Regions from separate parts of the Actinomyces respiraculi genome, predicted to be linked through region 1. Evidence: riboswitches for the same ligand, from Rfam matches in the RefSeq annotation. Region 1 holds a riboswitch; the other holds the start of a gene.
What was found. A riboswitch is a leader RNA that binds a small molecule or an ion and turns the genes downstream of it on or off. The one in region 1 is predicted to bind ZMP and ZTP.
Positions count from the first base shown of each region.

Region 2: linked by a shared signal. The riboswitch ahead of purH (bifunctional phosphoribosylaminoimidazolecarboxamide formyltransferase/IMP cyclohydrolase) and the one ahead of glyA (serine hydroxymethyltransferase) in region 1 are both predicted to bind ZMP and ZTP.

Region 1 is NZ_CP063989.1:2,075,607-2,083,021, forward strand. Features, by position in the region: gene ID810_RS08660 (ABC transporter ATP-binding protein) at 268-1,233, shown strand; gene ID810_RS08665 (ABC transporter permease) at 1,230-1,988, shown strand; gene ID810_RS08670 (ABC transporter) at 1,988-2,758, shown strand; gene ID810_RS08675 (bifunctional methylenetetrahydrofolate dehydrogenase/methenyltetrahydrofolate cyclohydrolase) at 2,960-3,874, opposite strand; gene glyA (serine hydroxymethyltransferase) at 3,871-5,175, opposite strand; ZMP/ZTP riboswitch at 5,225-5,325, opposite strand; gene ID810_RS08685 (GDSL-type esterase/lipase family protein) at 5,711-7,415, opposite strand, start outside.
Region 2 is NZ_CP063989.1:786,201-793,615, forward strand. Features, by position in the region: gene sucD (succinate--CoA ligase subunit alpha) at 1-129, shown strand, start outside; gene ID810_RS03215 (cell division protein PerM) at 126-1,388, shown strand; gene purN (phosphoribosylglycinamide formyltransferase) at 1,385-1,984, shown strand; ZMP/ZTP riboswitch at 2,011-2,100, shown strand; gene purH (bifunctional phosphoribosylaminoimidazolecarboxamide formyltransferase/IMP cyclohydrolase) at 2,126-3,859, shown strand; gene ID810_RS03230 (DUF3017 domain-containing protein) at 3,907-4,245, shown strand; gene ID810_RS03235 (dicarboxylate/amino acid:cation symporter) at 4,354-5,718, shown strand; gene ID810_RS03240 (malate dehydrogenase) at 5,882-6,871, shown strand; gene ID810_RS03245 (hypothetical protein) at 7,018-7,308, shown strand; gene ID810_RS03250 (hypothetical protein) at 7,319-7,415, opposite strand, start outside.

The DNA of each region.
Region 1 (7,415 bases):
AGGAAGGACTCCAGCCCTGACACCATAAACCACCGGAACAAAACCCAGGACGCTTCAGTCCGCTATTTCATTACGCAACAGAAGCCTTTTGGCGACACCAACAAATCGGTGCAATTCAAGGAATTCGGGCACCGCACAACATCGTTACAGCGTGCCTATACAAGCAGAACTCGTGAGACGAGGCAGAGCATATTGCTGAGCTCAGCGAGACCGACCCTCTAGGAATTTAGGGATGAGACAATCTTGTGTGATGACACCACAGTTCTCATGACTTCTGGGCTGTTGCGGACCTTCGGCAAGGACGGCTTCGTCGCCGTCGATGACCTCTCCCTGAGCGTCGATCCCGGTCAGGTGCACGCCCTGCTGGGTCCCAACGGTGCCGGCAAGACCACCACCGTGCGCATGTGCGCCACCCTGCTGGCGCCCACCGCCGGCCAGATCCGGGTCGACGGCATTGACGCCGTCCGTCGTCCCGAGGCGGCACGCGCCCGCCTGGGCCTGGTGCTCGGCGGGGAGCTCGGCGTCTATCCGCGCGCATCCGCCCGCGACAATCTGCTGTTCTTCGCCGACCTGCAGGGCCTGGATCAACGCCGCCGCCAGCAGGCGGTGGATACGGTGCTGGAGCGCATGGGCCTGGCCGACGTGGCCACTCGCAAGGCCGGTGCGTTCTCCCGCGGCATGCTGCAGCGCCTGCACCTGGCGCGCGCCCTGCTCGGTTCTCCCCCGTTGCTCCTGCTCGATGAGCCGACCACCGGCCTGGATCCCGACGTCGCCCCGCAGGTACGCGACATGATCCGGGAACTGGCCATGGACGGTACAGGGGTGCTGCTGACCTCCCACTCCATGCCGGAGGTGGAGGAGCTCGCCGACACGATCAGCGTCATCGGGGCGGGGCGGATCGTCATCCGCGGCACTGTGAGCGACGTCGCCGCCTACGCGGGCATCGGCATGACCAGCGGCTTCTCCTTGCCCGCCCGCCATGCGGATGCAGCCGTCCGGCTGCAAGAGTGTTTGGGGGAGGGCGCCGTCGTCGTGCAGCGCCCCGTGTCCAGCCGCTGGACGGTGACCGTCTACTGGGCTGCGAACGACTCGCACGCGGATCGCCAGGCCCGCGACACCGTACTGGCGACCGCCCTGGCCGAGATCGGGACCGAGACGCCCGTCGATCTGGTCACCCGCCCGGCGTCGCTGGAGGAGGCCTATCTGGCCCTCGCCGACAGGCTCAGGCGATGATCCGGCAGCTGCGTATGACGGCCTTCCACGTCCGCCAGTTCGTGTCCGTCCCTTACTTCATCCAGCTCATGGTCTTCACCACCATCGTCACCACGCTGGTGCAGTTCCTCGCCGCCCGCGCCTGGGGCGGGATCACCCCCACCCAGGGCTGGGTGCGCGGCGGCGTGATCGGCATGTGGACCACGGCCACGTGCGCTGCCGGCATCATTGGATTCGAACGGTTCAAGGGAACCCTGGCGCACCTGGTGATCGCACCAATCGGCACCTTGCGCTCGTTGGCGGCCGTCATCTCCGCCGCGGCCTCCTTCGGGCTGGCGGCACTACCAGTGGCATGGTGCACGTGGGCGGCGGCTTCCGGGTCAGTGGACTTCACCCTCCCCGGGTGGATGGGGGCGGGCCGCATGGTCGCGGCTGCACTCCTGCTACTAGCAGGCTGCCTGGCGCTGAGCTTCGTGATCGCGGCGCTGTTCGTGCTCACGCCCAACGCCATCGCCTATGAGGAGCTGCTGCTGGTGCCGGTGTTTATCGCCTCGGGCATCCTGTTCACCTCCACCGCGCCACCGCCCTGGCTAGCGGGGTTCAGCCGTCTCCTGCCCCTATCCATGCCCTTTGACCTGCTGCTGGGGCGCGCTGTCACCGCCGTGGACGTGGTCGGCTGGCTGGTGTGCGTGTCCGCCTGGCTGAGCCTCGCTGCCTTTCTGGGGCGACGGGCACTACGCATGGCCACGCGCGCCGGCACCCTGGAGGTCATCTGATGGGAGCCTTCCTGGCCAGGCTCGGCTCGGGGGTGCGCGTGACGTGGGCTTCGTCAACGGCCTTCGCCACCGTAGGCACGGCCGTGGTGACGCTGCTGGTGCTGCCGCTGCTGAGCATCGCCTACGACGTGCTGCTGGGCGCGGACCTGTCCGCGCCCGACCTGGTGCGCACCGGCTACGCTGCCGCACTGGTGGCCCTGGCGAGCTCTGTGTGCGCCGGGGTCGTCGGCACCGCCGCCACCGACCGCAACCTGGGCGTCTTCCACGAGGTGCACACGCGTCGCCGTCTGGACGTGGCGTACTGGCTGGCGATCGCCGCCGTGCCCTCGCTGCTGGCGGTACTCACCGGGGCCGCCGCCATCGGCGCGGTAGCCGTCCTCTCCCCCGCCCACGACCTGGCCATGCTGGGGCGGGTCATCGCCCTGGCGCCTATCGCCGTCGTCTGCGGGCTGCTGCTGGGGGTGGGCGCGGCGGGTATCGGCGTCGACCTGCCCGACCCCTACCTGGGCGCGACCATCGTCTCCACGTTCTTGCCGCTGCTGACCGGCGTCATCGTACCGCTGTCGCTGTGTCCGGCATGGGTGCGTGTGCTCGGCGCACTAGCGCCGCTAAGCGGCACCGTGACGGCGCTCGACGCCAGTGCCGACGGCGTTGGAGCATTGTTGACCCGCGACCTGCTGGTCGCGCTCGTGTGGGCGGGCGCGGGCCTGGCAGCCACCCGGCACGCCGTCACCCGGCTGCGCGCCGGAGCGCGTCGGGATGTCATCTGAGTCGACGCGCCGACGATCGTCGTTGCGGTCCTCGCTCTCAGCCCCGGGCGCGGAGCCGCAGGCCGTGGAACATCCCATGCGTCATGAGCCGCGCGACCGGACGTATAGTCCGCAGCGCTCGACTGGCGCGGCGCGCGGGACGGGCCCGAACCCTTCGCAGGTCCGGGCCCGTCGGCCTCAGTCAGCGAGAAAGCGGGCAGCTCAGGAGGCCTCAGCCCCTGCGGCCAGGCGCTCGGCCGTCTCAACGACGTTCGCGAGCAGCAGCGCGCGGGTCATCGGACCCACTCCCCCCGGGTTTGGCGACAGCCACGACGCCACCTGGTCGACGCCGTCGGCAACATCGCCCACGATGCGGCCCTTGCCGGTGGACGGGTCCACCACCCGGGAGACGCCGACGTCGAGAACGACGGCGCCCGGGCGCACCATGTCCGCCGTGATGATCCCGGCACTGCCGGCGGCCGCGACGACAATGTCCGCGCGGCGCACGTGCTCGGCCAGGTCGGCCGTGCCCGTGTGGCAGACGTCGACGGTGGCGTTGACGTCCTTGCGCATGAGCAGCAGCCCGATGGAGCGACCGACGGTGACGCCGCGCCCGACGACGCACACGTCCTTGCCCGCCAGGTCAATGCCGTGACGGGTCACCAGCTCGATGCAGCCACGCGGCGTGCAGGGCAGGGGCGAGGTGATGGGCTCGCTGCCGCGCAGGACAAGGCGCCCGAGGTTGGTGGGGTGCAGGCCGTCGGCGTCCTTGTCCGGGTCGATGCGCTCAAGCACCGCGTTGGTGTCGATGCCCCGGGGCAGCGGCAGCTGGACGATGTAGCCGGTGCAGGCAGGGTCGTCGTTGAGGCGGTCGATGGCCGCCTCGACCTCGGCCTGGGTGGCGGTGGCGGGCAGGTCCACGCGGATGGACTCGATGCCGACCTCAGCGCAGTCGGCGTGCTTGCCGGCCACGTAGCGCACGCTGCCGGGATCCGCGCCGACGAGCACGGTGCCCAGACCCGGCACGACGCCGCGTGCACGCAGGGCGTCGACCCGCTGCCTCAGCTCGCTCTTGATCGCGGCGGCCGTCGCGGTGCCGTCCAGGACCTGTGCGGTCCCGGCCCAGGGGACTCTCACTGCTCGAGCCCGTCGTAGAGCGGGAAGGCCTCGGTCAGGGCCGCGACGCGGGCCCGCAGGCCGGCGAGCAGATCGTCGTCGGCCCGGCCGGCGGCACCGGCCACGAGGGCGGTGGCGATGATGTCCGCGACCTCGGTGAACTCGGCAGCGCCGAAGCCGCGGGTGGCCAGCGCCGGGGTGCCGATACGCAGACCGGAGGTCACACGCGCGGGGCGCGGGTCGAAGGGCACGGCGTTGCGGTTGACGGTGATGCCCGCGGCGTGGAGGAGGTCCTCCGCCTGCTGGCCATCGAGGGCGGCCTCGCGCAGGTCCACGAGCACGAGGTGGACGTCGGTGCCGCCGGTGACGAGGCTGATGCCGGCGGCGCGCACGTCGTCGGCGAGCAGGCGCTGGGCGAGGATCGCGGCACCCTCGATGGTGCGGGCCTGGCGGTCGCGGAACTCGTCGGTCTGGGCGATCCGCATGGCGACGGCCTTGGCGGCGACGACGTGCATGAGCGGGCCGCCTTGCTGGCCGGGGAAGACGGCGGAGTCGAGCTTCTTGCCCAGGGTCTCGCCGCGGCTGGACAGGATCATGCCCGAGCGCGGACCGCCGATGGTCTTGTGTACGGTGGTGGACACGACGTCGGAGTGGGGCACGGGGTTGGGGTGCAGGCCGGCGGCGACGAGGCCGGCGAAGTGCGCCATATCCGTCCACAGGTAGGCACCGACCTCGTCGGCGATAGAGCGGAAGGCCTCGAAGTCGAGGTGGCGGGGGTAGGCGGACCAGCCGGCGATGATGACCTTGGGGCGCTCGCGCAGGGCGGCCTCGCGCACCTGGTCCATCTCGATGCGGTGGGTGGTCTCGTCCACGCCGTAGGCGGTGGCGTTGTAGAGGCGGCCTGAGAAGTTGATCCGCATGCCGTGGGTGAGGTGGCCGCCGTGGGGCAGGGCCAGGCCGAGGATCGTGTCGCCGGGACTGGCCAGGGCGTGCAGGACGGCGGCGTTGGCCTGGGCGCCGGCGTGCGGCTGGACGTTGGCGTAGTCGCCGCCGAAGACGGCCAGGGCGCGCTCGATGGCCAGGGACTCGGCAATGTCGACGACCTCGCAGCCGCCGTAGTAGCGCTTGGCGGGGTAGCCCTCGGCGTACTTGTTGGTGAGCACGGATCCCTGGACCTGGAGTATGGCGCGGGGCACGAAGTTCTCCGAGGCGATCATCTCGAGGGTGCCGCGCTGGCGGGCGAGCTCGCCGTCGAGGACGGCAGCGATCTCGGGGTCGAGCTGCGCCAGGGGCATGGCGTTAAGGGTCGTGGGGGCGGTCATGCTTCTCCTTGGTGTCCGGACTTTGCCGACGTCGAGCGTCGGCAGCTGCGGCATCGGCCCAGGCGGGCGACCATCTGCTCCTTGCCGGTGGCCCGGCAGCGCCGCCGCTCCCCGGTGGTTGGCCCACCTGCGCCAGTCACGACGACGTAGCCCATGCTAGACGGGTTGGGCGGGTATTGGGCAGGTAAAGGTGTTGTGAGCCGACGGCGGGGCTGGTGGCTGTCACGCATCTCTAGTCAGAAAGACTCGCATTCTAGCGGTTCCGCGGAATCCTGCGGTTTCTGTGGCGCCCCTGCGGGCACGAGGGGCTCTGACTAGGGATGAGTGACACGCTCGTCCGCGAGTCCGGGCGGGGTCATCGCTGGGAAGCACAGCGGTCGGCTTGTCGGGCACTCACCCTCTGAGGGGCGAGGTTCACTGGACGTTGCCTTCACAGGCCAGGCCCGACGCAGACACCGTCCCTGTCACCAGGGGGTCCATCAGCCCTCCAGCGACAGGGACGGTGTGAATGGCATTCACATCCAGCGACCATGCGTCACTGACGGGAACGACGCTGGCGCGCCAGCCCTCCAGCGGCCGCAAGCAGGCCCGCTGTCATCACAAGCGCCACCGATGAGCCCGTGCGGGCAAGGTTGCGATGCTGTGACGCGGACGGTGCCTGGTGAGGGGACACGGCAGAGGGGGAAGAGGTGGGAGTAGGAATGGTCTGGCCCGACGCCTCATGAGAGGGCCCCTGTGGCTCCTGTGGCGTCTCAGGCACCTTCGGTGTCTCGGTCCCGCCCGGCGTCACAGTCGCACTCGGTGTCTCAGTCGCGCCCGGCGTCTCAGTCGCGCCCGGGGTCACAGTCGCACTCGGCGTCTCAGTCGCGCCCGGGGTCACAGTCGCACTCGGCGTCTCGGTCCCGCCCGGGGTCACAGTCGCACTCGGCGTCTCGGTCCCGCCCGGCGTCTCAGTCGCACTCGGCGTCTCGGTCCCGCCCGGGGTCACAGTCGCACTCGGCGTCACAGTCGCACTCGGCGTCACAGTCCCGCCCGGCGTCTCAGTCGCACTCGGCGTCTCAGTCGCGCCCGGCGTCTCGCCTTCCGGATGAGAAGGAGCCGGACTGCTCTTGTCAAAGTAGAGACTCTCCAGGCCATACAACTGGGATGTGGAGGGCCTCACCCCCATCTGCTCAGCGAGGTACTGCGCCAGCATGAGGTGCCCGGCATGGTTGAGCACGCCATCTGTCCACCACAGCGAGTCCAGCGTCGTGTACTTGTGCCTCATCTGTGCCATCCATTGGGAGGCGTCAATCAGGTGAACGTCCTCGGCCGCAGCCAGTTCACGCATTGCCTGGGCGTAAGGAACTACCTGCTTCCCTAGCTGCGGTGGGGTCACCAAGACCACTACCGCTCCGTCACCCGTCGCCTGCTGCACCAGGGAGGCGAGGTGGGAACGGAAGTCCTCAACCGAGGACTCGGTGAGCGTTCCATGATCCAGCACCTCGGGCGCCACCACCAGCACCGCGGGCCGTTGGGACTCCTCCAACGAGCGATACTCCGCCAGCAGGTCCGCACTGGAGGCGCCTGCACGGCCACGGTTGACCACAAACTTCATCCGACGCACCAGGGACGTCCGGTCGTAGTCCCATCTGAGCACCTCATCCAGGAGCTCGACGTACCCTCGTGTGAAAGCAGGCATATCCGCCTCGGGCACTCCCTGGGTCGCACGTCCACCCAGGTAGAGCCAGGTGTTGGGAACGTCATTGGCAACCAGCGGGCGCAGGTCCCTTTGTAGCGGCGTCTCCCCCGTGCCCGCGCCTGGCAGCATCTGGTGCTCCTCGGCGCTGAGTTGCCGGTCATAGACCGCTGCGTAGTCGACCTCCCCATGCAGGAACAGGGTCCCTCCGGGCGAGGCCTGGTCCTTCCTCGCCCCAACGGTCAGCTCGCGGACCCCCAAGAGGTCAGGTGCCAGGGCAGCGTTCTCAGCCAGGGACAACGCCCGTAGCGGGGAGCCGTCAACGTAGGGCTGGATCGCGGAGTGAGTCAGGGTCACAGAGACCGTGTGCCAGCGCCCGTCACGCAGGGCCCCTCCCACGGTGTACCAGCCGTCCTGCTGGCCCACATTGCCGTTGATACGCAGCCGCCCGTCGCTCAGCACCTTAAGCTCGACCTTCTTGGAGCTACTCGGGTCCACGGCACTGAGCAGCACCTCCTCGGTGGTTGAGGCTCCCAACTTCACCCTCATGACAAAGGTCGTC
Region 2 (7,415 bases), 1.3 Mb from region 1:
ACCGCTGAGGCGAAGAAGACCGCCCTGGAGGCCGTCGGCGTGCGCGTGGGGCGCACCCCCTCGGCCACGGCCGCGATCGCCCGGGACCTGCTGCGCGAGCTCGACGGCGGGAGCGACGTCGAGGAGTGAGGACCGACCACCCCCTGCCGCGCACCCTCCTGCCCCGCGACTGGCCCGTTGCCATACGCACCGGGTGTGAGGCGGCCCTCGGAGGGTGGGCCATCACCGTTGTGCCCACCCTCGCCGTCTTCGTCGCCACCTCCTCCCACGACGCCGCCGCGGCACTGTCCATGGGCAGTGCCGCGCGCACGGCAACGGCCCTGTGGAGCCTGTCGCTGGGCGGCTCCTACGGCCAGGCGGGCAGTCCCGACGGCGTCCTCGGACTGCCGCTGTTGGGCCTGAGTCTCGTCGTCGTCCTCCTGGCACGCTCGGCCGTGCGCCGCTCGCGGCTGGCCGGGCCGGCCTCGGCCGTCTGCACCGTGGCATCCAGCGCCCTGGTCACCGCGCTCCTGCTGGTCCTGGCCACCCCCGCGGGGTCCCGGACCTGGCCGACGGCGATCCTTCTGCCCGCCCTCGTCGCACTCCTCGCCGTCGCCGACCTCCAGCGGCGTGGCACCGGGTCTGCGGCTCTGGCCGACTGGTGGGCGCGCCGCCCCGCCTGGGTGGATCCGGCCCTGCACCTGGCGCGCGCGACGGCCCTCCTGGCCGTCGTGCTGGCCGCCGCCGTGCTGGTGATGGCGGCCGCCGTGGGCGGCGCGCCGCGCATGTCGCGGCTCCACGACGCACTCAGCGGCGGAGGGGTCATCGCGTTCATCGGCCAGCTGCTGCTCCAGGCGGCCTGGCTGCCCGACGCTCTCATCTGGGCCCTGTCCTGGCTCGCCGGGTCCGGATTCCGGGTGGGGGAGGGGAGCCTGTTCTCCCCCGACGCCGTCATCGCCGGCCCCGTGCCGGCGCTGCCGGTGCTTGGGCTCCTGCCCACCTCCCCGCTGGGCGGCGAGAACTCGAGCGTCGGCCTCTACGTGCCCCTCCTGCTGACCCTGGCGACCCTGTTGGTCGCCTGGCGCAATCGCCACGAGCTCGCCGGGCTGGAGCCTGGGCAGTCGGCGCTCGCCGGGATCGGCGCCACTGTCCTCCTGACTGCCGGGACCTGGTTCGCCTGCCTGGCGGCCTCCGGTCCCATTGGGCCTGGGCGCCTGGCCGTGGTGGGGCCCGCCAGGGCGACGACGGTCCTGCTCGTGGCCGTGGAGACGGGCGTCGGCCTCATCGTCGGCAGCGTGCTCGTTCACCCCCGGGCCCGGGCGCTCACCGAGCGCATCGAGCGCGTGGGGCGCCGCGCCGGCGACGACGGCCCCGGCACCCCCACGGATGACAGCACGGAGACCTCATGAGCACCCCCGCACGTCTCGTCGTCCTCGTCTCGGGGACCGGCTCCAACCTCGCCGCCCTCCTGACCGCCTGTGAGGAGGCCGCCTACGGGGCCCGTGTCGTCGGCGTCGTCACCGACACGGAGTGCCCCGCCGCCGACCTGGCCCGATCCGCCCGCCTGCCCGTCGCCGTCGTCCCCCTGACGAACGGGCGCGACCGGGCTGTGCGCGCCGCCTGGGACCTCGACGTCGCCGAGGCCGTCGGCACCCACCGGCCCGACCTCGTCGTCTGCGCCGGCTTCATGCGCCTGCTCGGCCCCGGTTTCCTGGACCGCTTCGAGGGGCGCGTGCTCAACACCCACCCCTCGCTCCTGCCGGCCTTCCCCGGCGCCCACGCCGTGCGCGACGCCCTGGCCGCCGGGGCTCGGCGCACCGGGGCCACCCTGTTCTGGGTGGACGAGGGCGTCGACACCGGCGCGCACGTGGCCCAGGTGGAGGTGCCCGTGCTGTCCGACGACGACGAGGCCAGCCTCACTGCCCGCGTCAAGGCCGCGGAGACCCCCCAGCTCATCGAGCACGTGGGCCGCCTCGCGCGCCAGATGGCCGCCGGGGAGCGTTAGCCGCCCGGGGACCGCGGCGCTAGGCTGGGCCCGACCGCGACTGGCGAGGGTGGGCCACCACCGGGGAGCGGCCGCACGATGGATGAGCAGGGGCGTCGCCCGCCTGGGCGCCCCGGCCGACCGATCGCACGAGGAGCGCGTATGAGCACGCCCGTCCCCACCACCCCCGTCCCGACCGAGGCCCTGACCGACCCCGAGCAGGTGCCCGTGCGCCGGGCCCTCATCTCCGTCTATGACAAGACCGGCCTCGTCGAGCTCGCCACCGCACTGGTTGGCGCCGGCGTCGAGATCCTCTCCACCGGCTCCACCGCCGCCACCATCGCCGCCGCCGGGCTGCCCGCCACCCCCGTCGAGGAGGTCACCGGCTTCCCCGAGTGCCTCGAGGGCAGGGTCAAGACCCTGCACCCGCGCATCCACGCCGGCATCCTCGCCGACCGCCGCAAGAGCGAGCACATGACCCGGCTCGACGAGCTTGGGGTCACCCCCATCGACCTCGTTGTCGTCAACCTCTACCCCTTCACCGACACCGTCGCCTCCGGCGCCCCCTTCAACGCCTGCGTCGAGCAGATCGACATCGGTGGGCCCTCGATGGTGCGCGCCGCCGCCAAGAACCACCCCGCCGTCGCCGTCGTCACCGACCCGGCCGACTACCCGGCCGTTGCCGCCGCGGTCGCCGCCGGGGGCTTCCAGCTCGCCGATCGCCGTCGGCTCGCCGCCAGGGCCTACGCCCACACCGCCGCCTACGACGCCGCCGTCGCCACCTGGTTCGCCCAGCAGATCGAGACCGGCGAGCCGCAGGCGGCTCCCGTCCCGCCCGCCTACGTCGGCCTGGGCCTGGAGCGCCTGGAGACCCTGCGCTACGGCGAGAACCCGCACCAGGCGGCCGCCGTCTACACCCGGCCCGGCACCACCGGCGGGGTCGCCCGCGCCACCCAGCTGCACGGCAAGGCCATGAGCTTCAACAACTACACGGACACCGACGCCGCCCTGCGGGCCGCCTACGACCACGGCGACGACGTCGCGGTCGCCGTCATCAAGCACGCCAACCCCTGCGGCATTGCCGTCTCCGCCGACGGCGACGTCGCCGAGGCCCACCGCAAGGCCCACGGCTGCGACCCCGTCTCCGCCTACGGCGGCGTCATCGCCACCAACGCGACCGTCACCGCCGCGATGGCCCGCCAGGTCGCCCCCATCTTCACCGAGGTCGTCGCCGCCCCCGCCTTCGAGGACGAGGCCGTGGCGATTCTGTCCGCCAAGAAGAACCTGCGCCTGCTGCTCGTCGAGCCCCCGGCCCGCGAGGGCTACGAGATCAAGGCCGTCTCCGGCGGTGCGGTGGTCCAGCAGCGCGACACCTACCAGGCCCACGACGACGACCCCTCGACCTGGCAGCTCGTCAGCGGCCAGGCCGCCGACGACGCCACCCTGGCGGACCTGCGCTTCGCCTGGCGCTCGGTGCGCGCGGTGCGCTCGAACGCAATCCTCCTCGCTCATGACGGCGCCACCGTCGGCGTGGGCATGGGCCAGGTCAACCGGGTCGACTCCTGCCGCCTCGCCGTCGAGCGTGCCAACACCCTGGGCCTGCGCTCGACCGGTGACGCGGCGGCCGAGGCCGGTCCTCAGGCGGAGACGGGCGCCGTCGGCGGCGCTGACGCCTCCACGGTCCTGAGCGCCGACGCGCCCGAGCGGGCTCGTGGCGCCGTGGCCGCCTCCGACGCCTTCTTCCCCTTCGCGGACGGCCTCCAGGTGCTCATCGACGCGGGCGTCACCGCCGTCGTCCAGCCCGGCGGCTCCATCCGTGATGAGGAGGTCATCGCCGCCGCGCGGGCCGCCGGCGTCACGATGTATCTCACGGGCAGCCGTCACTTCGCGCACTGAGCGGCGGGGTTCGGGACGGTGCGCGCCAGCATGGCTACGATGCGCCTGTGAGTCAGGAGGAGCCGGAGGCGCGCACCGCCCCGACGGGCGTGGGGCGGCACCCGCGGTGGGGGGAGTCCCGCCGTGAGCCGTACTCGACGCTGAGCGTTGTGGCCACCACCCTCGCGCTCGCGGGGGTGCCGGTGCTGGCGCTCACGCAGCACCACCGGCTGGCAGTGCTGTGGCTCGCCTGCCTCGTCCTGGGCCTGTCAGCGGTGCGGGTGCTGCGTCCCGACGGCACGTGGATCGCGGCCCGGGGGCGGGTGTTCGATGCTGTTTTCGGGCTCCTGCTCGCGCTCGGGCTCTTCCTGCTGAGCTCCTACGTCGAGCTGCCCAGGGTGCTGTGACCGACGGGTGACACTTCTCCGCGTGGGAACTGAACGTGTGGCATGCTGCCAATGCACCGGGTATGCACCCCCGCGCCCGGGATCCTCCCATCCCTCGGAAGGCCGGCCATGTCCACTGCGACCACGAAAAGCCCCGCCGACCCGCGCAGGTTCCTCGCCAAGGGCGGGATCCTCCCGTGGGTCCTGACCGCGATCATCCTCGCCCTGCTCCTGGGCAGCATCACGATCGGCGGCAACCACCTCGTTCCCGTGGCCGTGGGGCGCGTCTTCGCGACCTTCTCCGGCCTGTTCAGCCAGTTCCTCAGCTTCTCCATCCCGCTCATCATCATCGGTCTGGTAACCCCCGCCATCGCGGACCTCGGCCGTGGCGCAGGCAAGTGGCTCGGCATCACCGCGGCCATCGCCTACGGCTCGACGCTCTTCTCCGGCTTCCTCACCTACCTGGTGTGCGCGAGCGTCTTCCCCCGCCTGCTGGGCGGCAACTCCCTGTCCGAGGTCGCCGAGCCCGGCAGCGCCCTGACGAGCTTCTTCACCGTCGAGATGCCCGCCGCCGTCGGCGTCATGACCGCTCTGCTGCTCAGCTTCGTCGTCGGCATCGGCCTGGCGATGGTGCCGCGCGGCGTCCTGCGCAAGGGCTTCATCGAGTTCCGCGCGATCATCACCTCGCTCATCGAGAGGATCATCATCCCGCTGCTGCCGCTGCACATCTTCGGCATCTTCCTCAACCTCACCTACACGGGCGAGGCCTGGTCGATCATGCGCACGCTCGTGCGGGTGGTGGTCGTCGTCCTCCTGCTCGAGGTCGTCATCCTCGGCACCCAGTACCTCATCGCCGGCGCCATCGGCCGCCGCAACCCCCTCAAGGCCCTGGTGACGATGCTGCCGGCCTACCTCACGGCCCTGGGCACCTCCTCCTCCGCGGCCACCATCCCGGTGACGCTCGCCCAGACGAGGAAGAACGGCGTGTCCAACGCGGTCGCCTCCTTCACCGTGCCGCTGTGCGCCACCATCCACCTGGCCGGCTCCACCTCGAAGATCTTCGCCTTCGCCTTCGCGATCGTCCTGACCCAGGACCTGACGGTCTCCGCCTCCCAGTGGATCGGCTTCGTCTTCATGCTCGGCATCACGATGGTTGCCGCCCCGGGCGTGCCCGGCGGTGCCATCGTGGCCGCCACCGGTCTGCTGTCCTCGATGCTCGGCTTCAGCGACGCCCAGGTGGCGCTCATGATCGCCACCTACATCGCCCTGGACTCCTTCGGCACCGCCACGAACGTCACGGGTGACGGCGCCATCGCCATCGTCGTCGACAAGATGGCCGGAGGCTCCTTCCACAACGACGGCGACGTCGAGAACGCCCGCGAGCTGTCCTTCGACGGCATGAAGTACCTCGACCGCGTGAGCGTCGACGGTGTGGTCTCCCCGGAGGACCTGGCCGCCTCCGCTGCCGCGGCGGGTCCGAACGCCGTGAGCTGAGCTCGCTGGCGTCACCCGGTGAGAGCCGGTGTGACCTGGATGACGCCAGGGGTGAACACGACGGGAGCCCAACGGCCCGGGCCGCGGCGCCCGGGGGCCGTAGGCTCGTCCTAGCGGCTGCAGGCACCTGCGGCCCGAGCCAACGTCCTAGAAGGAGCTCTTCATGGCCAACGCCCCCGTCAACGTCACCATCACCGGTGCCGCCGGCAACATCGGTTACGCCCTGCTGTTCCGCATCGCCTCCGGTGCCCTCCTCGGTCCCGACCAGCGCGTCAACCTGCGTCTGCTGGAGATCCCGCCGGCCGTCAAGGCCGCCGAGGGCACCGCCATGGAGCTCTTCGACTCCGCCTTCCCGACGCTGGGCTCCATCGACATCTTCGACGACCCGAAGAAGGCCTTCGAGGGCGCCAACATCGCTTTCCTCGTCGGTTCGATGCCCCGCAAGGCCGGCATGGAGCGCGCAGACCTGCTCTCCGCCAACGGCGGCATCTTCGGCCCCCAGGGCGAGGCCCTCAACGCCGGCGCCGCCGAGGACATCAAGGTTCTCGTCGTCGGCAACCCCGCCAACACCAACGCCCTCATCGCCGCCTCCCACGCCAAGGACATCCCGGCCTCCCGCTTCACCGCGATGACCCGCCTGGACCACAACCGCGCCCTGGCCCAGCTGGCCGCCAAGACCGGTGCGCACGTCTCCGAGCTCGACAAGGTCACCGTCTGGGGCAACCACTCCACCACTCAGTACCCGGACCTCACCCACGCCACCGTCAAGGGCCAGGCCATCCCGGAGATCCTTGCCGACCGCGCCTGGGTCGAGGACGACTTCATCCCGACCGTCGCCAAGCGCGGCGCCGCCATCATTGAGGCCCGTGGCGCCTCCTCCGCCGCCTCCGCCGCCTCGGCCGCCATCGACCACGTGCGCGACTGGTGCCTGGGCGTCAAGGACTACTCCTGGACCTCCTCCTCCATCATGAGCGAGGGCCAGTACGGCGTCCCCGAGGGCATCATCTCCTCCTTCCCCTGCACCTGCGAGAACGGTGAGTGGAAGGTCGTCGAGGGCCTGGAGATCGACGACTTCTCCCGCGCAAGGATCGACGCCTCTGCCGCCGAGCTCCTGGACGAGAAGAACGCCGTCGCCTCGATGGGCCTCATCTGAGCCCTGAGCCTGCTCGCCCGCTGAGCCCTGAGCCCTCATGTAGGGACCTGACCGGAAAGGTCAGGCGCCAGGGTGAACGCTCAGGGCTCAGTGCTGGGTGAGGGGGCTGGGTGAGGGGCCCTGGGCTGGGCGGATAGGCTCTGGGCATGGCACGGCGCAGCTCGAAGCGGCCCTACGGGGCCGCACACGTCCCCCTGGACATGAACCGCCTCGCCTCACTGCCCCGCACCCAGACCGGCCCCGGCGGTGCCAGTTTCACCGTCCGCCACCTGCGCGGCAGCGACAAGCCCTACACCTGTCCCGCCTGCCACCGGCAGATCCCTCCGGGCACGCCCCACGTCGTCGCCTGGAGCAATGACCACCTCTTTGGGGCCGAGCGCGGCCTGGAGGAGCGCCGCCACTGGCACACCTCCTGCTGGGAGCGTCGCCTCTGGTGACACCCGCCTCTCAGGCCAGCGGCTCGGGGGACAGGGTCTCCCACCCCGGCAGCAGGCGCTCGAGTGCGAAGCGCAGCGGCACGATGTCGCCGTCGCGCCCGCCCTCC